2 linked regions of the Occultella kanbiaonis genome follow. The protein of the gene in region 1 interacts with the protein of each later gene in a pairwise test. Links are inferred from orthologs where the notes say so. Each region holds a gene or a part of one and is shown on either strand. Other genes may lie near its edges. The genes, in order: GKS42_RS21570 and GKS42_RS15405.

What was found.
Region 2: the proteins of GKS42_RS21570 (region 1) and GKS42_RS15405 interact in binary tests that used the Escherichia coli proteins (3 or more experiments, as listed by UniProt). The link is inferred for Occultella kanbiaonis from one-to-one orthologs.

What each region holds. Positions count from the first base shown.
Region 1 is NZ_CP046175.1:4,693,454-4,705,059, reverse strand. Bases 5,115-7,899 are described here. They hold GKS42_RS21570 (alpha/beta fold hydrolase), read left to right. Parts: upstream 5,115-5,978; coding sequence 5,979-6,821; downstream 6,822-7,899. Other genes in these bases: GKS42_RS21555 (alpha/beta fold hydrolase), read right to left, coding at 7,879-7,899; GKS42_RS21560 (ArsR/SmtB family transcription factor), read right to left, coding at 7,409-7,777; GKS42_RS21565 (SRPBCC domain-containing protein), read right to left, coding at 6,888-7,412; GKS42_RS21580 (hypothetical protein), read right to left, coding at 5,119-5,547. Also shown: GKS42_RS21610 (DNA polymerase III subunit delta'), read left to right, coding at 1-733; GKS42_RS21605 (alpha/beta hydrolase), read left to right, coding at 926-2,437; GKS42_RS21595 (FAD-dependent oxidoreductase), read right to left, coding at 2,707-3,864; GKS42_RS21590 (TetR/AcrR family transcriptional regulator), read left to right, coding at 3,930-4,523; GKS42_RS21585 (hypothetical protein), read left to right, coding at 4,799-5,110; more of GKS42_RS21555, read right to left, coding at 7,900-8,712; GKS42_RS21550 (hypothetical protein), read right to left, coding at 8,795-9,289; GKS42_RS21545 (DUF1269 domain-containing protein), read right to left, coding at 9,279-9,767; GKS42_RS21540 (cation-translocating P-type ATPase), read right to left, coding at 9,911-11,606. UniProt on the Escherichia coli protein: The physiological role of BioH is to remove the methyl group introduced by BioC when the pimeloyl moiety is complete. It allows to synthesize pimeloyl-ACP via the fatty acid synthetic pathway through the hydrolysis of the ester bonds of pimeloyl-ACP esters.
Region 2 is NZ_CP046175.1:3,328,479-3,340,069, forward strand. Bases 1-2,770 are described here. They hold GKS42_RS15405 (acyl carrier protein), read left to right. Parts: upstream 1-1,146; coding sequence 1,147-1,395; downstream 1,396-2,770. Other genes in these bases: GKS42_RS15400 (beta-ketoacyl-ACP synthase III), read left to right, coding at 1-1,027; GKS42_RS15410 (beta-ketoacyl-[acyl-carrier-protein] synthase family protein), read left to right, coding at 1,485-2,729. In the rest of the region: GKS42_RS15415 (DUF3145 domain-containing protein), read right to left, coding at 3,054-3,554; def (peptide deformylase), read right to left, coding at 3,675-4,160; GKS42_RS15425 (hypothetical protein), read right to left, coding at 4,224-6,422; GKS42_RS15430 (methylmalonyl-CoA mutase family protein), read right to left, coding at 6,540-10,175; GKS42_RS15435 (hypothetical protein), read left to right, coding at 10,313-11,077. UniProt on the Escherichia coli protein: Carrier of the growing fatty acid chain in fatty acid biosynthesis.

The sequences.
Region 1 (11,606 bases):
GCGGACGGTCTGGATCCTCTGCGCGCCGAGCCCGCAGGACGTGCTGGTCACGATCCGGTCCCGGTGCCGCCTGGTGAACCTGCGGGTGCCGCCGGCCCAGGCCGTGGCGGATCTGCTGGTGCGTTCCGACGGCGTGGAAGCGGATCTGGCGATGGAGTGCGCCCTCGCCGCGCAGAGTCACATCGGGATGGCACGTCGGCTCGCCGCGAACCCGAAGGCCCGCGAGTACCGGGCGAAGGTGCTGGCCATCCCGGCGACGATCCGCGGCGTCGGGGACGCGATCCTCGCCGCCGGCACCCTCGTGGACGAGGCAACCGAGGAGAGCAAGGTCGCGACCGCCGAGCGGGACGCGGTCGAGAAGGCCGAACTGCTCCGCAACCTTGGCGCCGAGGAGGGGGGCACGATCCCGCCCGCGCTGCGCGCGCAGGTGCGCCAGCTGGAGGAGGAGCAGAAGCGCCGGGCCCGCCGGGCACTCATCGACGTCCTCGACCGGGCGATGGTGGACCTGCTCTCGTTCTACCGCGACGTCCTCGTGGTCCAGCTCGACAGCGACCAGGTGCTGATGAACCGCGCCGCCGAATCGGCCGTGCGGGAGATGGCAGCCGGGTCCGCACCCGAGCAGTCGCTGCAGCGGATGCAGTCCGTCGGGGTGGCGCGCACCCGGATCGCGGCCGGCGCCGCGCCGCTGCTCGCGATCGAGGCGATGACGGTCGCGCTGCGACCACAGAACTGAAGCCTGGAGCGGACCGATCGTCGGGCCGTACGGACCAGCCCGCCTGATCGGCAGGCGCACCGGACGGACCGCGACACACCGACGCTGAACCGATCGCGAACGCGACGTCCCTGCCCGCGGAACCTCCGCCGTCGGGCACTTCTGCCCTCGACCCGGCGCCGGGCCGTCAGTTTGCTTATATAGGCTGCCCTCGTGCACATCCCATCCCGCCGCTCGTCCGTCGTCGCTGCCGTGTTCGCCGGCATCGCCCTGCTCGCGGGGTGCGCCGCGCCGGCGCCGCTCGTGCAGCCGCCGGCCGTGGGCGGGGGCGCGGTGCCCGAGGGACTCGAGGAGTTCTACTCCCAGCAGCCCGAGTGGAGCGAGTGCGACCCGAACTACCGGTGCGCGGACGTCGAGATGCCCCTGGACTACGAGGACCCGGGCGGGGAACGCATCACCATCGCGGTGAAGGTGTTCGAGGCCGTCGGGGAGCCGATCGGATCGCTGTTCGTCAACCCGGGCGGGCCGGGCGGCTCCGGGGTCGAGATGGCCGAGTCCGCGTCCGCCTACTTCGGCACCGACATCCTGCGCAACTACGACGTGGTCGGCTTCGACCCGCGTGGGGTGGGGCAGTCGTCGGCGGTGCGCTGCTACGACTCGGAGCAGCTTGAGCAGTGGTACGGCACGGAGTTCGACGTCGACACCGATGAGGGCTTCCAGGCCTACGTCGACGGCAACACCGCCTACGGCGAGGCCTGCGCGGAGAACACCGGCCCGCTGATCGGGCACGTGGACACCGTCAGCGCCACCCGGGACCTGGACATCCTGCGGGCGGTCATGGGGGAGAGTCAGCTGACCTACCTCGGCTTCTCCTACGGCACGTTCCTCGGCGCCCACTACGCCGACATGTTCCCGGAGAACGTCGGCCGCCTCGTGCTCGACGGTGCGGTCGACCCCGCGCTCAGCTACGGCGAGATCATCCGTGGCCAGACCGGCGGATTCGACCTGGCCTACCGGTCCTACCTCGAGGACTGCCAGGCCGGCACCGACTGCCCGCTGACCGATGGGGTGGAGGCCGGCATCGACCAGACCATCGCCCTGCTCGACCAGCTCGCGGACACCCCGGTCGCGAGCGGCGACCCCGACCGGCCCGTCAACGACGCAGACCTGCTCAACTCGATCATCGTGGCGCTCTACAACCCGGGGTCGTGGCCCTCGCTCACCAGCGCGATCGCCGCGCTGCAAGCCGGTGACGGGTCCGAGATCCGGTTCCTCTCCGACTACGCCCTCGACCGCGACGAGGACGGCAACTACCCCGAAGACCAGGGTGCGTTCCGGGCGATCGACTGCCTCGACTACCCGGTCGAGCTCGACCTGGACGCGATGCGCGCCGAGGTCGACGAGCTCACCGAGATCTCCCGCCTGTTCGGCCCGTACAACGGCTACGGCGAGGTCGGCTGCGCCACCATGCCGGTGCAGTCCTCGGCGGTCCGCGAGCCGCTCACGGCGGAGGGCGCCGCACCGATCCTGGTGATCGGCACCACCCGCGATCCGGCCACCCCGTACGAGTGGGCCGAGTCGATGGCCGAGCAGCTCTCCTCGGGCGTGTTCCTGTCCTATGACGGCGACGGCCACACCGCCTACGGGGCGGGCAGCTGCATCGACGACGCCGTGGATGCGTTCCTGGTGGAGGGCACGGTCCCGGAGGACGGACTGTCCTGCTGAGGCCCGGATCACACCGCCATCGTTTTGGCGAACGCCGACGGCGGCGGGTACAGTGGGCGCGCCCCGCGGCTCCACCTGCGGGGCATCCGCCGCCTTAGCTCAGTCGGCAGAGCGTCTCACTCGTAATGAGAAGGTCCAGGGTTCGATTCCCTGAGGCGGCTCCACGACAACGGCGAGATCCCAACGAACAGTCGGGGTCTCGCCGTTCCTGTTCCCGGCCGCCGGGGCCACCACGAGGGCCGACGGTGCGGTCGCTCGTGTCCGACCCGTCAGGCTGGCGGGTTCCAGCCCATGACGGCGTCGGCGCCCCGTGAGATCGCGCTCGTGGGAGCCATCCGGACCAGCGTGTTGCGAAGGCCCTGGAACCGCGGACCGAGGTGGGAGCCGAACCGGGCCGTGACGAGCGCGGTGCGGGAGATCGCACGGCAGCGGGGCCGCCGCTGGGAGTCGTAGGCCGCCAGCGCTGCGGCCAGGGGGCGCCCTGCTGCGGCCGGGGCGCCGACCAGTCTGGCGACGCTGATGCCGTCCTCCAAGGCGGTGGCGGCGCCCTGCCCGACGGTTGGTAGGCCACCGTGGGCTGCGTCTCCGGTGGCGACCATCCGGCCGATGACGTAGCGGGGCATGCCACCTGGCAGGTACAGGACGTCGTGGCGCATCACCGCGCCCGGGTCCGTCTGCTCGATCAGGTCGACGATCACGGGCGCCCAGTCGGTGAACCGGTCGCGGGCCGCCGCATGCTCGTCCAGCAGCCGGAGCCCCTCGGGCATCTTGACGTACCCGTACCAGTAGGTCTGATCCGGTCCGACCGGCATCGTCCCGAACTCCGCGTGCGGCCCCCAGTACTGACGCAGGACGGAGGGCTGCAGTGCGAGCGGTGTCACAGCCCGCCAGCTGGAGTAGCCCGAGTAGGCCGCTCGCGCGGACGGGGTCAGCGCGGCGCGCACGGCGCTCCGGACGCCGTCGGCGGCCACCACGAGATCGGCCGCATGTTCGGCGCCCGTCGTGCGCACCACGGCCTGCTCTCCGTCGGGTGATCCAGGGCGTGCGCCGGTGACCGTGATCCCTGTCACGAGGTCGATGTCCAGGTCCCGAACGCGCTGCAGCAGCGCCGAGTGCAGCCTGGCGCGGTGCACGCCTCGCATCGCGACGGCGTCGACGTCGTCCGCGATCGGACGAATCGGGCGACCGTGCAGGTCATACACGCCGCCCGCGCGCGTCGGCACCCCGAGACCCTCGATCGCGGAATCGTCGAACCCGAGACCACGCAGCGCGGCGACGCCGTTGCGCGCGAGCGCGACGCCGGCCCCGACCTCGCCGAGTTCGGTGGCCTGCTCGAGCACGGTGACGTGCCAGCCCGCCTGCGCCAGGCCGAGGGCCGAGGCCAGCCCGGCGATGCCGCCACCGGCCACCACTGCTGTCGGTTCCATCATCGCTCCCGTCGATTCCTGTTCCACAACACTTGTTGTGGTACATATGTTGTCATACTGGGCTGGTGCCCCGCACCAACCCACGACGACGCGACGCCCTCGCAGACGCCGCCATAGAGATCACGGCGGTCGCCGGTGTCGGAGGGGTCACGCACCGTGCCGTCGATCGCGCAGCCCACGTGCCGATCGGCACGACCGCGAACTACTTCCCCAGCCGTGACGAGCTGCTCGGCGCTGCAGCTCGCCGGGTCGCCGAGCTCCACCTCGCCGAGTCGACGGCCGCGACGGCTGCGGCCGCCACGAAGCAGGCGGGTGACGCAGCCGGCCGGCTGACCGACCTGCTTGCGGCGTCGTTGGTCATGGCCGCCACCACGCACCGGACCCGCTACCTCGCGATCTACGAGCTGCAGTTGGAGGCCCAACGGCGACCAGCGCTGGCCGGTGCGCTCGCCAGGCTCGCTGAGGCCGCCGAGGCGCAGACGCAGGCGGTGCATCTCGCGCTCCGGGACGCGGGCGCCCCGCCCGGCGCGGTGCCGTTGCTGATCACGCTCTACGGTGGCGCCCTGTTCATGCTGGTGACCGGGCCCGGCCCTGTCGACGCCCTCGCGGTCCGACGCCTGGTCGAGGCGATGGTCACCGGCGCACGAAGCGCCGGCTGACCGGCCGGAGACTGGTCGCGGCAGGAGCGGCCATGCGAGACCAACGAGTTGGCGGCTTGCACGTCGATGAATCATCAGGCGCACTCGGGTCGAAATGATGAGTTGGAGCGACCCGAGCACGAGGCAGTCGCACTGTTCTGGCGGTTCATGATCGAGAAGTTCGGAGTCACGCCTGAACCGCGGATCTGACGGGTGATGGACCGCTGCGGTTCATGACCCCGGATCGCGATGAGTTGGTGAGTGTGTCGTACCCCGCGGCATGGTTTCATGGCCCGATGAGCGAGCCCGAGACGCAGTCGAACGAGTTGAACGTCCCGAACCCCGGTCCGGTGGGGTCGGCGGTCGTCCTCACCTTCGGGGTGGCGTTACTGGTGATCGGCTGGGCCGCGATGGATCAGGCCCGGCAGATGAGCCTGGTCTGGGAGCTCACCGGCGAGTCCCTGGGCGACCCCGGCCGTGCCTGGCTGACCACCGGGTTCATCATTGCGGTCGTTGGCCTGCTCGCCACCCTCGTCGGGGTGTACCGGCTGGCCGTCGGCGTCGACTATGCCGCACGCCGGTGGGCAGCGCAGGGCACGCGGAAGTAGGCCCAGGCTCACTGGGACGAGGCGGCGAGGACGTACCAGAACCACAGGAGCAGTACCGCGTCGTCCACCGGAATGCTCGGTTCGCAGTCCAGCCGGACGTAGTTCGGGAACCCACCCGTGTAGCCCGTGTGTCCCACCTGGGCACCGGCCCGCCACAGCGTGAGCCCGACCGAGAGCGTGCCCTCCTTGCGCAGTCCGTACCAGCCCGAGCCGGAGCACGCGTGCCAGGACGTGCTGCTCCCGCGTTCGCGCTGCACCGAGAAGGTCGGCTCGGCGGCGCCGTCCGGGGTCGCCTGGTAGTCGTTGCCCCGGCGAAGCTTCCAGGGTCTGCCACCGATGCTTGCCTTGCTCGTCCTGCTCCAGGGCGAGATCGGGATCTGGGCGACCTCGGCGCCGTCGAGCCGGATCACGTTGCCCCGTCCCCAGTCAAGCCGCATCGTCGCATTGTGCCACCGCCGGTCACGGCTCACCCGGGCAGGTCCCACATGGCGGCAGTACAGTGCGCGCCCCGCCGCTCCAGATGCGGAGCACCCGCCGCATTGGATCAGTCGGCGGAGCGTCTCACTCGTCATGAGAGGGACCAGGGTTCGATTCCCTGAGGCGGCTCCGGTAGGAACTCGGCCCCAGCACTGATGAAAGTCGGCGTCGGGGCCCTGCTGCGTCCGATGCGGGGCGCCGACGCGCTGCGACCGTCTTGACATCGCGAGTCGATGGTGGGACTTTCCTCACAGCGGGCCGCCGCGGTGCGCTCGTTTCGGTGTGACGGACGGGAAGACTGATGGCCGGAAACCCCGTGAGGGCGAGTTATCGTCACCGCGCTCGACTGCATCCGAGACGGCCCGCGTCCAGCCTGACGGACACGTGGACCATGGTCGACGGGGTGGACGTGTTCTATCGCGCGTCGCTGGCTTCGCCGGGTGCGCCGGTCATGACGCACCTGCACGGCTTCGGGCTGTCCGGTCGGTACCTGCTGCCGACCGCCGAGTTGCTCGCGGACGAGTTCCTCACGTATGTGCCCGATCTTCCCGGCTTCGGGCGCAGCGGACGACCTCGCGATGTGCTCGACGTGCCCGACCTCGCTCACGCGGCGGCCAGATTCCTGGACGACCGCGGGGTGAGGTCGACCACGCTGGTGGGCAACTCGATGGGATGTCCGGTCATCTGCGAGTTCGCGCACCGGTACCCCGAGCGTCTGGATCGCGCCGTTCTGGTCTCGCCGGCCGGGGGGATCCAGAACCAGCCGCTCCGACGCGCGATCGGTCAGCTCACGAAGGACGGCAGACGGGAGCCGGCCAAGATGCTCAGCGTGGCGACGCCGGACTATCTGCGGTTCGGCGTACCAAGCACGGTGCGGTTGTTCCGCGCGCTCACCCGGTACCCGACGCTCGAGCGACTGCTCGAACTGTCGTTGCCGACACTGGTCGTGCTCGGCGACCGCGACCCGCTGCTGCCAGGTGCCGAACGGATCCGGGAGGTCGCCGGGCAGACCGACAACCATGTGCTCGTCGTCATCATCGAGGGCGCTGCGCACGCGATCAACTTCAGCCACCCGGGTGAACTCGCCCACGCCATCAGGCTCTTCATGCGGGACGAGCCCATCGTCGATGACCCGGACTCGCCCGGAACCGCATCGGTCTACGAGATCCATCGGGGCACGCTGCACCCGCCGGCGAAGCCGAAGCCAGACGGCGGAGGAGCGCCAGGCGGGTGATGGGCGCGGTCGGACGGGGCGGTCGGTGATGCTGCGGGACGGAGGCGACGACGACCGGTCAGGCGGTCACCGGGCGAGTTCCGCGCGATAGTGCGCCGTGAGCGCCGGGTAGTACTGGTCGAAGTCGATCGCGGCGAGGTCGGCGCCGGTCTCGCCGGCGACCATGCGGTCCAGGTAGTAGTCCCACCCCGGGCCGACTCCCTCCGCCAGGGTGTCCGAACCGACCTCCTGGGCGAACGTCAGCGTCGTGACGCCGTCGGCCTCGGCGAGGTCGATCTGCCAGGTCCACTCGATGGTGCTGTCATCGGGTCGCGCCGACCGCATCACGAGGCGTCGCGGCGCGTCGCACACGTCGATGTGGATCGTCTCCGCCGGCGCGTCCGCAGCCTCGGCGGTCATCCAGAACGACACCGAACCACTGGTGGGGTCTCCCGCCCAGTGGCCGATCCAACGCACCAGCCGGTCCGACTCGGTCGTCGCCGCCCAGACGTCGGTGATCGGTGCCCGGAAGGTCCGTTCGAAGACGAGGTAGGCCGTCCCGTCCCGTTCCTCTCGTCGTCCCGTGGCCCGGGGCGTGGGTGTACTCGTCATGCTGACTCCTCCGTGGTGGTTCGGTTCCTGTCCGAATGGGGCGTGGCGTGGTCGCGGACGGTGCGTCGCACCTCGAGGTCGAGGCCGTCGAGTGCGGTCTCGTCGAAGCGCGGTGCCGGCACGAGGGTTGCGAGGTAGTCGGTTACCGGACTCAGGCCGCCGCGTGCCAACCGGTAGTGCCGCTCCCGGCCGACGTCGTCGGCGGTCACCAGGCCTGCCTCGCCGAGCACCCGCAGGTGCCGGCTGATGGCCGGCCTGCTGATGGCGTGCTCGCCCGCGAGGTCGACGACCCGCGCCGTCCCACGGGCCAGCCGGCTCACGAGGTCCCGGCGGACCGGGTCCGCGAGGGCGGCGAACGCATCCATTCGTAATTGGTAACGAATAAGCTACCAATCTGTCAATACTGTCCTGGGTGTGTGTTGTTTCAGGACGCAGAGGAAACGGGTGCGTGACGGCGGACCGCTGCTCAGCCTTGACCGGCGTCCCTGTGTGGGTCGATCAGGCGGACACCGTCCGGGAGTGGAGTGCCTCTGGTGAGCGCACCATCCAGCCAGAGTTCGATCAACCCAGCCAGTTCCTCGGGATGGCTGAAGTTCGCTGCGTGCGCTGCTTGCCGCAGGAGCGCGATGGTGATGTGTTCGTCAGCGAGTCGGCCGAGCTCGCGAACGCGGGCGGGTGGCGGCATGAGTGGATCGCGCCCACCGAGGATAGCCAGGGTCGGCACGGGTGTGCGAAGGAGGCGCTCCAGCGAGGGGAAGAGGGTCAGTTCGTGGAACAGGCGAAGCCCGTTGATCGGTCCGAACCTTAGATAGTCCGGAAGTGCGATCGGTGCCATGCTCGGGCTCTCTCGAGCGACATCGGTCACCAACTGGCGTAGCCCGCGGCTCAGGGGCTGGTTCTGCACCCCCCCGGCAGGTGCGACCAGCACAAGGCGTTCGACTCGCTCAGGTGCGCCGTGCGCCACCTCAAGTGCGATCGGGCAACCCATCGAGTTCCCGATCAGCACTGCTCGGTCGATGTCCAGCGTGTCGAGAAGTGTGAGCACCGCCGTCGCGAGCGCGGGGATACCCAGGACGTGGGCGCGCCGCGAGCTGCGTCCGTACCCGGGCAGGTCGGGCACCACGTTGATCCTGCGCTTGGCCAGTACGCGGGCGGTCGGCATGAGGTACGCCCCGGAGATACCGAAGCCATGGATGTGGACGAGGGGTGGGCCGGACCCTTGCGTGCTCCGCCGACAGTAGACGATTGCGCCGTCGACCTGCAGCCGCTCTGCCACCCATCCGGTGCCGTCGGTCGACATGGCAGGCTCTTTCCAGGAGCAGGGAGGTGGTCCGGCAGATGCGGGCTGAGCTGGAACGGCTTTCCGTTCACCGAATGGTCCTTCAGTGCAGTGCCACCTTGAGGAGTGCGACGAGCACCCCGATGCCGGCGCCCGCTGCGGCGCTGGCAATCCTTCCCTTTGCATCGAGACCGCCCCGTGCACCGGCCCGGTAACTGTAGAAGGCCAGCAACGCGATGGTCGCGAGTAGCGCCGTCCATGCCGACGCGTCCAGGCTCGCCCCGGCGAGGCGCGTCAGGAGGAGAACGGCCAATGGCAGGATCGACGCGGCGGCGACCGGCGCGGCCTCGGTCAGGGCGTGTCTGAGTGCCGTGGCCGGATGATGGCCCTGGGTGAGCGCACTACTGATCGTTGCGGCATGCAGGTGCGCTATCCAGTAGACGCCGACGGTGACGATGATCATCAGGCTCAGTTGCGCCGTCGAGTCCGCGTGACCGACGCCGTACGCGATCACGGCGGCACAGACCACGGTCCCGATGATCGCGCCTTCACTGCCTGAGACGAGATCGAGCGGAACTGAGCGGCGGTCATCCGGCACCGAAGGTCTCCAGGAGCACGGCGCGCTCGGCAGCCGTGAGGTTGGTGTGGATCAACTTGCTGTCGCGGCCGCGGAACCGGTCACCGAGGGCGTCCAGGTCCGTGTTCTCCGTGACCAAGAACAACGCAGAGGTGCCAGGACCGACCTCGGTCCGGATCCGCTCCAGATCCTCCTTCGTGATGCCGGTTCCCTCCGTTGCCTTTGCGAGGGCACCGATCCCAGCACCGAGTACGACCCCCGCCACCGGGATCGTGAACAGTGCGCCTACGAGGATTCCCCAGAGCGCCCCCCACGCGGCGCCGCGCTTCGGGCTGTCGTGGTCGTGGTGGAGTTCGGGCTTGTCGGCTCCCTCGGGCCAACTCATGACGGCGTGGTCGACTATCGTGACCACGCCATCGGCGGCCGCCGCCTTCAGCGCGCTCTCAGCGTGCGCGGCGCCGTCGGGGTCTTCGTACTTCCACACTGTGAATGTGGTCATCTCGCACCTCTTTGTGTTGTTGGGCTCTTGCAGTTCGCGGGCCTCACGGGTGAGCCCGGTCCAGACCGGGGGCCCCGGGCCGTGGTGGAACTTCCTGAGGAAACTGCGGTGACGAAGCTGAACGACATCGGACCATCCTCGTTTCAGGCCACGGCGGGTGTGAGACCAATGGGTAGCGCCACCGGCTCCGTGGGCCCCGCGCGCCACCTGAGGATCGCCTTGATCAGTTCTTCGACCACGACGATCGAGGAGGCGATCCCGATGCAGATGCACCATTGCTCGAAGGTGAGTCCGGTCGTCCCGAAGATCTCCTGGAGGAAGTTCAGTGCCGTGATCAGCACGATCGCGAGCAGCGCGACGGCGTAGCGCCGCAACTGCACAGCGCCGGGAATCGAATTGCGGTCGAACATGGTCCCGGTCTGGTCACGGCTCAGCAGTGCCCCGAAGAGGTGGAACAGCGCCAGTGTGGTCAGCAGCATCGTCGCGGCCACGACGGCACCGCCCTGGCCCGCACCGATCTGGTACGCGACCAGCGAGCCGACGGTCATCACCGCGCCCTGCACGCAGAGCCGGATCCAGTTGGTGCGGGAGAGCACCGGCGCGCTGATCGGCCGAGGGGCGCGCGACATCAGACCGCGGGCGGGCTGGTCGAAGCCGAGCGCGATGGCGAGCGGGATGTCGATCACCATGTTGATCCAGAGGATCTGGAGGGGGTTCAGCGGCGCACCGTTGGCGATGCCGAAGATGCCGGCCCCGATGAAGATGGCTATGTAGGCGACCAAGGTGGACATCTGGAAGCGCAGGTACTTCAGGAGGTTGTCATAGAGGGAACGCCCGTAGGACACCGCGCCGACGATCGTCGCGAAGTTGTCGTCGGTGAGGATCATGACGGCGGCTTCCTTCGAGACCTCCGTGCCGGTGATACCCATGGCGACGCCGATGTCGGCGGTCTTCAGGGCCGGGGCGTCGTTGACCCCGTCCCCGGTCATCGCTACGACGTCGCCCTTCTCCTTGAGCAGCCTGACCAGGCGAACCTTGTCCTCGGGTGCGACGCGAGCGACGACGCCGATGTCGTCGAGTTCCCGGAGGAGTTGCGCGTCACTCATCGAGGCGAACTCCGCACCGGTGACGGCCCGGCCCTCGATGCCGAGCTCGCTCGCGATCGCGGCAGCGGTGCTGGCGTGGTCGCCGGTGATCATGCGGACCCGGATGCCGGCCTCGTGGCACTCGCCGATGGCGGCCTTCGCCTCGGGCCGTGGCGGGTCGACGATGCCGACCATCGCCAGCAGGGTCAACTCCTGGACGAGTCCGATGAGGTCGTCGTCGGCCCCCACCGTGCCCGGCTCGAGGTCGCGTTCAGCGACGACCATGACCCGCTCGCCGGCGTTCGCGATCCGGTCGTTCGCTTCGAGTGCGAGATGCCGGTTGGCTTCGGTGAGCGGCAGAACCGTGCCGTCGGGCTGCCGCACGGAGGTCGACCTTGCGATGAGGACGTCGGGTGCTCCCTTGACGTAGCAGCGAACCACCGGCCGTCCGTCATCCGAGGTCACGGTGTGGAATGTCGCCATGAACTTGTAGTCGGAGTCGAAGGGCACCTCGGCAACGCGAGGGTAGGCGGCCCGCGTCTCGGTGATGTTGAGTCCGCCCTTGGCTCCGAGCACGATGAGAGCACCCTCGGTAGGATCGCCGATCAGGGACTCGCCGTCGAGGACGGCGTCGGCGCAGAGCACCATCGGGAGCAGGTATGGATCCAGGTCGTATCGCTCGCCCCCGACATGGCTGATGTCACCGACCGTGCTGTAGCCCTCCCCTGAGACGGTGTAGCGGTGGTGTCCGGGG
Region 2 (11,591 bases), 1.4 Mb from region 1 along the record:
GCCCGTCCTCGGCTCCCGCATCCTCGCCGTCGGGGGTTCGCGTGGCAGTGAACTCGTCCCGAACGACGACATCGTCGGCCCGATCAACTCCTCGGACGAGTGGATCCAGCAGCGCACCGGCATCAAGACCCGGGCACGCGCCGCGAAGGGCGTGACGGTCAAGGATCTCGCCGTCGACGCCGCGCAGGACGCGCTCGCCAAGGCCGGCCTGACCGGGACGGACCTGGACGCGGTGCTGGTCTCCACGGTGACCCACTTCGAGCAGACGCCGTCGCTGGCCACCATCGTCACCGACGCCATCGGGGCCACCCCGGCGCCTGCGTATGACGTCTCCGCAGCCTGCGCGGGCTACTGCTACGGGATCGCCCAGGCGGACGCGCTGGTGCGGGCCGGGACGGCCGAGAACGTGCTCGTCATCGGCGTCGAGAAGATGAGCGACTTCATCGACCCGACCGACCGCACCATCTCCTTCCTCCTCGGTGACGGCGCCGGCGCCACGATCGTCGGCCGCTCGGACACGCCCGGGATCGGGCCGACCGTGTGGGGCAGCGACGGCTCGCAGGCGTCGGTGATCTACCAGACCCACTCCTGGCTGGACTACCGCCGCGAGGAGCTCGGCGAGCCGGTCCCGGAGACCCCGGAGACCGCCGAGGAGGTCTCCCAGATGACCACCCCGACGCTGCGTCAGCTCGGGCCGACCGTGTTCAAGTGGGTGATCTCTTCGATGCCGAACATCGCCCGCCGAGCCGTGGACGCCGCCGGGCTGCAGCTCGAGGACATCGACGTGTTCATCCCGCACCAGGCGAACATGCGGATCACCGACCAGCTCCTGAAGCTGATCAAGTTCCGCGAGGACATCGTGGTCGGCCGCGACATCGCCGACACCGGCAACACCTCCGCGGCGTCGATCCCGCTGGCCACCGAACGCCTGCTCCGCGAGGGGCAGGCGAAGAGCGGCGACATCGCCCTGCAGATCGGCTTCGGAGCCGGGCTCGCCTACGCCGCACAGGTCGTGGTCCTACCCTGAGACCTGCTCGGGCCGCCCGAACCTTTCCTCCGGCCGCCCAGCGCGCCGCGGTGGCACCGTCACCACGGCGTCGGGGACACTGTTCCCACCCCGAATGAAACCCTGAGAATGGAGCAAGCATGGCGCACAGCGAAGAGGACATCCTGGCCGGTCTGGCCGAGATCGTGAACGACGAGACGGGCCTGCCCACCGACGCGGTCCAGAAGGACAAGTCGTTCACCGATGACCTCGACATCGACTCGCTGTCGATGATGACGATCGTCACCCTGGCCGAGGAGAAGTTCGAGGTCCGCATTCCCGACGAAGAGGTGAAGAACCTCAACACCGTCGGTGACGCCGTGAGCTTCATCGCCCAGGCCCAGGCCTGAGCCTCGTCCCGACCCCGGTTGCCGCCGGGCGTGCGTGATCCGCACGCCCGGCGCGGCCACCCCCTGCTTCACAGTCTTGGAGTACGCAGATGAGCGATCAACCGAACGTAGTTGTGACCGGCCTCGGAACGACCTCACCGCTCGGTGGTGACGTCCCCACGACCTGGGCCGCCGCCCTCGCCGGCAAGTCCGGCGTGCGTACCCTCGAACAGGACTGGGTGAGCCAGTACGAGCTGCCCGTGACGTTCGCCGGCCAGCTGGCCGTACCGGCCGAGGACGTCCTGTCCCGGCCCGAGACCCGCCGGATGGACCCCAGCGCGCAGTTCGCGATGATCGCGGCGCGCGAGGCATGGGCGGACGCCGGCTCCCCCGAGCTGCCGGGTGAACGGATCGGCGCCGTGATCGCCTCCGGCATCGGCGGGGTCATCACCCTCGTCAACGCCTGGGACACCATCAGGGACCAGGGCGTGCGGCGGGTTCTCCCGCTGACCGTCCCGATGCTGATGCCGAACTCGCCCGCCGCCTACGTCTCCATCGAGGTCGGCGCCAAGGCGGGCGCCCACACGCCAGTCTCCGCGTGCGCCTCCGGCGCCGAGGCCATCGGCTACGGCCTGGAGATGATCCGCACCGGCCGCGCGGACGTGGTGGTCGCCGGCGGCACCGAGGCCGCCATCCACCCGCTGCCGATCGCGTCGTTCGCGAAGATGCAGGCCCTGTCCACCCGCAACGACGACCCGGCCGGCGCCTCGCGCCCCTACGACGTGAACCGGGACGGGTTCGTGCTCGGCGAGGGAGCCGGCGTCCTCGTGCTCGAGCGTGAGGACCACGCCATCGCCCGCGGCGCTCGGATCTACGCCCGCGTGGCCGGGCTCGGGATGACGTCCGACGCGTACGCCGTCGCGCCCCCCGACCCCACCGGCGCCGGTCAGGAGCGGGCCTTCCGGCTCGCCCTGGAGAACGCCGGGGTGCGCTCCTCCGACGTGGTGCACGTCAACGCGCACGCGACGTCCACCCCCGCCGGTGACGGCGTCGAGGCCGCGGCGATGCGCCGTGCGCTCGGCGACGACGCGGACCACGTGGCGATCTCGGCGACGAAGTCCATGACCGGGCACCTGCTCGGTGGCGCCGGCGCGCTGGAGTCGATCTTCACGATCATGGCGATCGCGGACCGCCAGGCGCCGCCCACGATCAACGTCTCCGACCCCGAGCCGGACCTGCCCATCGACCTGGTCCGGGACGTGCCGCGACCGCTGCGCGACGGTGACATCGCCGCCGTCAACAACGGTTTCGGCTTCGGCGGCCACAACGCCACCCTGGTGTTCACGAGCGCCTGAGAGACGCCTGACGGGCGCCTTCCCCGCAGGTTCCCCTGACCTGAAGTGTGGATCAGCCCGCGCCCAACCCGCACTTCGCGTCCGTGGAACGACCGCCCGGGTTCCCCTGACCTGAAATGTGGGTCAGCCCGCGCGCAACCCGCACCTCGCGTCAGTGGAACAGACACCCTCCGAGCTCCCCTGACCTGAAATGTGGGTCAACCGGCGCGCGACCCGCATCTCGCGTCAGTGGAACAGACGCCCTCCGCAGGTGCCATCTCAGCGCGACGGGTGCGATCTCAACGCCCAGGTGGGTGAGGTCAGTGCTGACGCGGGCCGCCTGCCTCAGCCGACGCGGTGCAGCCAGCGCACCGGGACACCGGCGCCGGCGTAGCGGAACGGCTCGAGCTCGTCGTCCCAGGCCTGGCCGAGGGCCAGGTCGAGCTCGTGCTTCATCCGTGCCGGTTCGTCCGCGTGCGTCATGGCGGCCCGGATGCGGTCCTCGGGGACCACGACGTTGCCGTGCACATCCACCTGGGCGTGGAAGATGCCCAGGTCCGGGGTGTGGCTCCAGCGGCCCCCGTCGGTGCCCAGGCAGGGCTCCTCGGTGACCTCGTAGCGCAGGTGGGTCCACCCACGCAGGGCGGAGGCCAGGCGGGCGCCGGTGCCCGCCGGTCCGGTCCAGGACAACTCGGCGCGGAACAGGTCGGGCGCGGCCGGCTGTGGAGTCCAGTCGAAGGACGCGCGCGCGTCCAGGACGGAGCCCGCTGCCCACTCCACGTGCGGGCACAGAGCCCGGGGTGCGGAGTGCACGAAAATGACGCCGCGGGTGCTTGCACCAGTCATTGCCATCCCCTTCCTGTTCTGTTCGAGATACGTCTTCCCCAACGATCTCGGTCAGTCACATTCAAGGAATGCACACGGCTTCCACGCCCATGATGCCCTAAGAGAGGGCGTTTGTGCACCTCACATCAATTCCCGGACCTTCCGCATCGCGCTCTTGCGCACGTCCCGGTCCAGCCGGTCGAGGTACAACTTGCCGTCCAGGTGGTCCACCTCGTGCTGCAGGCAGCGGGCCATGATGCCCTCGCCCTCGACGGTCACCGGGGCGCCGTCGAGGTCGATCCCCTCGACCTTCGCGTACGCGGCGCGCCTCGCCGGGAACCACAGGCCCGGTACCGAGAGGCAGCCCTCGTCACCGTCCTGGGCCTCCTCGGAGACCTCCACCAGCCGCGGGTTCAGCACGTAGCCGACCTCGCCGTCGAGATTCCAGGAGAACGCCCGCAGGCTGACACCGATCTGGTTCGCGGCCAGGCCGGCACGGCCCTCGGCGTCCACCGTCTCCACCAGGTCCACGACCAGGGCTCGGACCCGGTCGTCGATAGTGGTGATCTGCTCACACACTGTCCGCAGCACGGGGTCGCCGATCGTGCGGATGTCACGGAATGCCATGCCTCGATCCTTCCACGCGCAAGGGGCGCCGGGTGATCCCCAGCGCCCCTGCGACTGCGGTCTCTACTGCTCTGCCAGGACCCAGCGATAGTCCTGGGAGCTGCCGGTGAAGTCGAGCCAGTCCGACCACGTCACGGCCGCGACGTCGGTGGGCACGTCCAGGACGGCCCAGCCGGTGTAGGTCTGACCCGGCTCCATCTCCGACGGCGCCTGCTGGCTCGAGTCGAGGCAGAAGAGGCCGGAGAAGGCATTGGCCTCCAGGTCGGCGCCGGAGGCGGTCTGCGCCCCGAGCTCGAACCCGATGAATGAGTAGAAGCCGTCCTCGGTGTCGGCCAGAGCCGGCAACGTCGTGAACTCGAACTCCAGGCCGAGGTACTGCCCGGCCTCAGGCTCGGAGCACAGGACCGAACTCCCACCCGGCTGCCAGCCCGTCTGCGCCTGCAGCAGCCGCACCTCGACGACCGGGACACCATTCTCCGCCACGATGGCGGGGTCGGAGCCGGTGAGGTTCACGTAGTCGCCGGTCGGCGGGGCCACCGTGGTGGTGTCCGTCGGCTCATCCGTCGGCTCGTCGGTCGGCTCGTCCGTGGTGGCGTCGTCCGTCGGCTCGTCCGTTGGCGGCGCAGTGGTGACGGTCGGCGTCGGCGTGCCACCGGTGCTCCCGCCATCGCCGGTGATGGCGCGGATCGCGAAGAATGCGACCAGTGCGATCACGACGACGGCCACGATGATCCCGATGATCAGCGGCGTCTTGTTGCTCCCGCCACCGCCCGGGGCGCCGGGTCCGGCCGGGCCGCCGTAGCCCCCGGCCATGCCGTAGGGCGAGTTGCCGCCCTGGTCGAGGCCGGTCGTGGGCGCGTAGTTGTACATGCTGTTCGACGGCGGTTGGCCGCCGGTCTGGCCGCCGTAGCCCGCGGCCCCGGCCGCCTGGCCGTACTGGTCGTAGCCCTGCGGAGCCGAGGCCTGGCCGTACTGACCGGCCGACTGGTCATAACCCTGCGGAGCCGAACCCTGACCGTACTGACCGGCCGACTGGTCATAACCCTGCGGAGCCGAACCCTGACCGTACTGGCCCGCCGACTGGTCATAACCCTGCGGAGCCGAACCCTGGCCGTACTGACCGGCCGACTGGTCATAACCCTGCGGAGCCGAACCCTGACCGTACTGGCCCGCCGCCTGGTCATAACCCTGCGGAGCCGAACCCTGACCGTACTGACCGGCCGACTGGTCATAACCCGGCGCGGATGCCTGGCCGTACTGCCCCGGCTGCTGGCCACCACCCGGACCGTACTGATCCTGCGACTGGCCGAACTCCTGCGTGGGCGACTGGCCGAACGCCTGCGTCTGTGGGTCACCGTAGGACGGCTGCGGCGGGCCGAACTGGGACGCGGCCGCGCCACCGACGGCACCCGCGGCGGCAGCGCCACCGTAGGAGGGATCCTGCTGTTGCTCGCCCTGGCCGCCGCTCGCGCCACCGTAGGTCGGCGCACCGCTCGCGCCACCGTAGGTCGGCGCACCGCTCGCGGCGCCGAACCCGTCAGCTGGCTGAACCGGCTGCTCGGGTTGTGCGGGGCTCGCGGCGTGCGCACCCGGGGTGAACAACGTGGTCGGCTCGTCGCTGGCGGGCAGCGGGCCGGCCCCGGCGCCTGCCTCGCCGAAGCGCGGTGTCGCGTCTCCGCCGAAACGCGGCGCCTCGTCCGAACCTGAGGCAGCCACCCCCTGCGACGCGGAGTCGGCCGACCCCATGGCCGCCGCGGACCCCATCGAGTCCGAGCCCGCCGCCGAGTCGGAGCCCGCCAACGAGCCCGAGCCTGCCAGCGAGTCGGAGCCCGCCGTCGAGTCCGAGCCGACGCCGCTCGTGGTGTCCGAGCCGGAGATCGCGTCGCCGGTCGGCATCGCGGACCGCACGACGGTCGCGTCGGAGTCCGGGAAACCGCCCATGGCGTCCGAACCAGCACCGGAGTCCGCTGTCATCGCGTCCGAACCGGAGTCCGAGCCCGTCGAATCCGAGCCCATCGAACCCGAGCCGCCCATGGCATCCGAGCCGGACACCGCGTCCGACCCGGACGTGGCGGCGGCATCGCTCACGGCTGCAGCATCCGTCGCAGCGGCGGCGGGCGGAGCACCGGTGGCCTCGTCCAACCAGAACTGCCAACCCTCGGGCGCCGGCCCCCAGGACGCGTCCGGCTGCCATCCCGGCGGAGGGGTCCAGCCCTCCGGCGGCGTCGGCCAGCCAGGAGGCGAGTTGTAGCGATATGCCATGCCGTTCCCCTCAGAGTCCGAGCACGCCCCAGCGCCTCGGTCGATTCGATTTTCCGGCCCAGTCTAGGGGTATCGGCCCAGGTGGCGCCGGGACAACGCGATGGGCACGTCTGCCCCTCACATGTTGCGTCGGTACTCCCCGCCGACCAGGTACAGCGCGTGGGTGATCTGCCCCAGCGAGTGCGTCCTGACGGCGGACATGAGCGCCTCGAACAGGTTCCCACCGTCGCGCGCGACAGCCTGCAGGTCCGCGAGCGCAGCCGGTGCGAGCCCGTTCCGCTCCGCGCACCAGCGCGCGACCTCGGCGATCTGCTGATCCTTCTCGTCGGTGGTGCTGCGGATCAGGTCGATCTTCGTGGCGATCCGGCCCGGATCGTCCCGGGGCAGGAAGGTGTTCACCCCGACGATCGGCAGCGACCCGTCATGCTTGCGCGTCTCGTACAGCAACGACTCGTCCTGGATCCGGCCCCGCTGGTACATCGTCTCCATCGCGCCGAGCACCCCGCCACGGTCGCTGATCGCCTCGAACTCGGCGTACACGGCCTCCTCCACGAGGTCGGTGAGCTCACCGATGATGAAGCTTCCCTGCCACGGGTTCTCGGTCCGGTTCAGCCCGAGCTCGGCGTTGATGATCATCTGGATCGCCACGGCCCGGCGCACGCTCTCCTCGGTGGGGGTGGTGACGGCCTCGTCGTAGGCGTTCGTGTGCAGGCTGTTGCAGTTGTCGAAGATCGCGTAGAGCGCCTGCAGGGTGGTGCGGATGTCGTTGAACTGCACCTCCTGGGCGTGCAGCGACCGGCCCGACGTCTGCACGTGGTACTTCAGCATCTGGCTACGCGGGCCGGCACCGTAGTTGTCCCGCATCGCCCGCGCCCAGATCCGCCGCGCCACCCGCCCGATCACCGCGTACTCGGGGTCCATCCCGTTGGAGAAGAAGAACGACAGGTGCGGCGCGACCTCGTCGATGCTCATCCCGCGGGCCAGGTAGTACTCGACGATCGTGAACCCGTTCGCGAGCGTGAACGCGAGCTGCGTGATCGGGTTCGCCCCGGCCTCGGCGATGTGATAGCCGGAGATCGAGACCGAGTAGAAGTTCCGCACCCCGGAGTCGATGAAGTACTGCTGGATGTCCCCCATCATCCGCAGGCCGAACTCCGTGCTGAAGATGCACGTGTTCTGGGCCTGGTCCTCCTTGAGGATGTCCGCCTGCACGGTGCCACGCACCGCCGCGAGCGTCCGGCTGCGGATCCGCGCGTAGGTGTCGGCGTCGACGAGCTGGTCGCCGGTCACCCCGAGCAGCGCGAGACCGAGACCGTCGTGCCCGGGCGGAAGGTCGCCGGCGTATGACGGCACGGCCCCCTCCGCCGACTCTGCCCGCAGCTGCTCGAGGCGAGCCTGTGCACCCGCCCAGCGATCGCCGTCGGCCCTCAGGTAGGTCTCCACCTGCTGATCGATCGCCGCGTTGAAGAACATGGCGAGGATGATCGGCGCGGGCCCGTTGATCGTCATCGAGACCGACGTCGTCGGCGCGCACAGGTCGAAGCCGGAGTAGAGCTTCTTCATGTCGTCCAGGGTCGGCACGTTCACGCCGGAGTTGCCGACCTTGCCGTAGATGTCAGGGCGGGTGGCCGGGTCCTCCCCGTACAGGGTCACCGAGTCGAACGCCGTGGACAGCCGCGCGACCTCCTGCCCCGCACTGAGGTAGTGGAACCGCCGGTTCGTGCGCTCCGGGGTGCCCTCCCCCGCGAACATCCGGGTCGGGTCCTCGCCGGTGCGGCGGTACGGGTACACGCCGCCGGTGTACGGGAACGCGCCGGGCAGGTTCTCGTGGTGCAGGAACGCGAGCAGGTCCCCCCAGCCGCGGTAGGTCGGCGCGGCCACCTTCGGGATCCGGGTGCCGGACAGCGACGTCGAGTGGTTCGCCACCTCGAGATCCTTGCCGCGGACGCGGTAGGTGCCGGCGTCCCCGGTGATCGCGGCAAGCCGCCCCGGCCAGCCGCGCAGGAGTTCGCGGGAGTCCTCGCCGAGCCGCCCGACGGCGGAGGTGTAGGCCCGGCGCAGCGCGAGCAGGGTCGGGTCGGGCGAGTGCCCGACGGCGTCCCCGCCCTCCGTCGCGAGGGTCGCGTCGGCCCGTGGCTGCGGCGCATGCCCGACGGCGTCCACGCCGTCCGCGGCGATGGTCGCGTCGGTCCGTGGTTGCGGCGCCCGCCCGACGGCGGTGCCGCCTCCCGTGGCGGCCTCGCCGAGGTCGACGCTGCGGTAGGGCGCGAGGGCCTCCGGCAGCGCCGGGTCGCCGAGGTCACGCAGGGTGCGCCAGTAGGACTGCGCCGCGTCAGCGGTCTCCACGTCGGCCGCGACCCGGTCCCGCAGGCCGCGGCCGGCCTCGGCGATCTCGGCCAGGTAGCGCACCCGCGCCCCCGGGATGAGCGCCGCGGAGCGGGGCTCGGCGCCCGCGCTCGCACCGCCGGGGTGAGCGTCCCACTCGAGGCGGGCTGCGCCGTCGGCGGCCTCGACCTGCGCGGCGAGCATCGCCCGCAGCCGCTCGAAGACCGCGGTGACCCCGGGATCGTTGAACTGGCTCGCGATCGTGGGCAGCACCGGGACCTGCTCGGCCGGGACGTCGAACGCGACGCGGTTGCGCCGCCACTGCTTGCGGATGTCGCGCAGCGCGTCCGGGGCGCCGCGGCGGTCGTACTTGTTCAGCACGATCAGGTCCGCGTAGTCGACCATGTCGATCTTCTCGAGCTGGCTGGCGGCGCCGTAGTCGCTGGTCATCACGTAGACAGGGAGGTCCACGAGTTCCACGATCGCCGAGTCGGACTGCCCGATGCCCGCGGTCTCGACGATGACGAGGTCGAAGCCCGCGGCCTTGAGCAGTGCGATGCAGTCCCCGAGCATCGCGGCGATCGAGGTGTGCTGGCTGCGGGTGGCGATCGAGCGCAGGTGGATCGACCTGCTGCGCAGGGCGTTCATCCGGATCCGGTCGCCGAGCAGCGCGCCGCCGGTGCGGCGGCGGGTGGGATCGACCGAGAGCACCGCGATATGGATGTCTTCGAAGGCGGCGAGGAAGCGGATCAGGAGCTCGTCGATCACGGAGGACTTGCCGGCGCCGCCGGTTCCTGTGACGCCGACGACGGGCACGGCGCGACCGGCCGCGGCCGCGGCCCACTCGGCGCGGGCGGCTGCCAGGTCCGCCTCCGCGAGCACCCCGTCCTCGATGGCGCTGATCGTGCGCGCGAGGGAGACGTCGTCGCCGACGGACGGGACGCCGTCGGGCATCGACGAGGGGCGGCGCGCGGCGCCGGCGCGGGCGATGACGTCGTCGATCATGCCCTGCAGACCCAGCTGCATGCCGTCGTCGGGGTGGTAGATCCGCTCGACGCCGTACGCCTCGAGCTCGGCGATCTCCGCCGGGGTGATGGTGCCGCCGCCCCCACCGAAGACGCGCACGTGGCCGGCGCCGGCCTCCCGGAGGCGGTCGACGAGGTAGCGGAAGTACTCCAGGTGCCCGCCCTGGTAGGAGGAGATCGCGATCGCGTCCGCGTCCTCGGCGAGCGCGGCGCGGACCACGTCATCGACCGATCGGTTGTGGCCCAGGTGGACCACCTCGGCGCCGCTGGCCTGGATCAGGCGACGCATGATGTTGATCGCGGCATCGTGGCCGTCGAAGAGGCTGGCGGCGGTGACGAACCGGAGCGGGCTCGCGGCACCCGCGCCCGTTTCCCCGCGGACACGGTCGGTCGACACGCTCATCTGGCTCCCTCCACACGACGCCGGGCGGATCTTGTGATCGTAACCCGCCAACTCGGTCGCCACAGGGCGGGACGCGGACGCGCCGATGCGACACAATGGCCACCAGCACTCGCCGGAGACCAAAAGGGGAATCGACCGTGACCAACCCACCTGCCAGCCCGTACGGACCGCCCGACCCGCAGCAGGGCGGCTACGGTCAGCAGGGCGGCTACGGCCAGCAGGGCGGCTACGGCCAACAGCCCGGCTACGGACAACAGCCGGGTGGCGGCTACGGCCAGCCCGGTGGCGCAGGCGATTACGGCCAGGGTGGCGGCTACGGCCAGCCCGGCTACGGACAGCAGCCCGGGGGCTACGGACAACCGAGCGGCGCCCCGGCCGTACCGCCGGGACCGGGCCAGTACGGCGCGAACCAGGTCGGCGGGAACCAGTTCGGCGCGAACCAGTACGGCACGCCGTTCGGGCAGACCCCCTACGGGCTCCCGCCCGAGAAGCCCGGGTCCGTGAAGGCGGCCGCGATCATGAGCTGGATCGGCGGCGGCCTCGGGGTCCTGCTCGGCCTGCTCATCGCGATCGCCGGTGGGGCCCTGGCCAACGACCCGGAGTTCGCCGACATGCTGCCGGGCAGCGCCACCGGATTCATCGTGGGACTCGGTCTGCTCGTCGTCGTGTGGTGCATTGCTGTGATCGTCCTCGCCGTCCTGATGTCGCGCGGGAAGAAGGGCGCGGCGATCGGCCTGGCCGTGATGGGCGGGCTCTACGTCGTGCTCAGCATCGCCTCGGTCGCGACCGGCGACGGTGGCGCCCAGCTCGGGCTCGGCGTCATCTGGGTCATCGCGGCGTCCGCCCTCGCGATCGTGAACTCCTCCCGGACCTGGTACGACCAGCAGGCAGGCATCCGCTAGCCGGTCGTATCGGCGACGGCGTCGGCGGTCCGAGGACTGCGCTGCGCCCCGATCGTGGTCCCGGTGACCGCGCCGCCGCCTCGCTCCCCCTGCCCGGTCATGACGATCGGACAGGGGGAGCTGTCACATCCGCAGCCGGTGTCCGGTCCTTGCTGATGCGTGGGCCGGAGCAGGGGCCGAGTCGCAGGTAGGGACGAGAACCACCGGGTTTCACCGGGGCGGGCGTGAGGCCGCCATGCCGGAAGCAGAGAGCGACTGGACCCGCTCGTCGTCCCCTCCCGCCCGCGCGAGCGTCGCCGGACCATGCGAACGAGTCATTTGTGCGGCGCAACGCGGCGGTCCGGTGGTGGTGCGTCTGTCCGTGCGCAGGAGGGTGGTCGCCGTCGTGGAACTACAGGACCTCGTCGGTGACCAGGACGTCCTGTCAGGGATCAACCGAAGCAACCGTCAAGCATCAACCGAAGTCACAGATGACGAGTGCCCCAGGTGGGGCTTGAACCCACGACCGACGGAT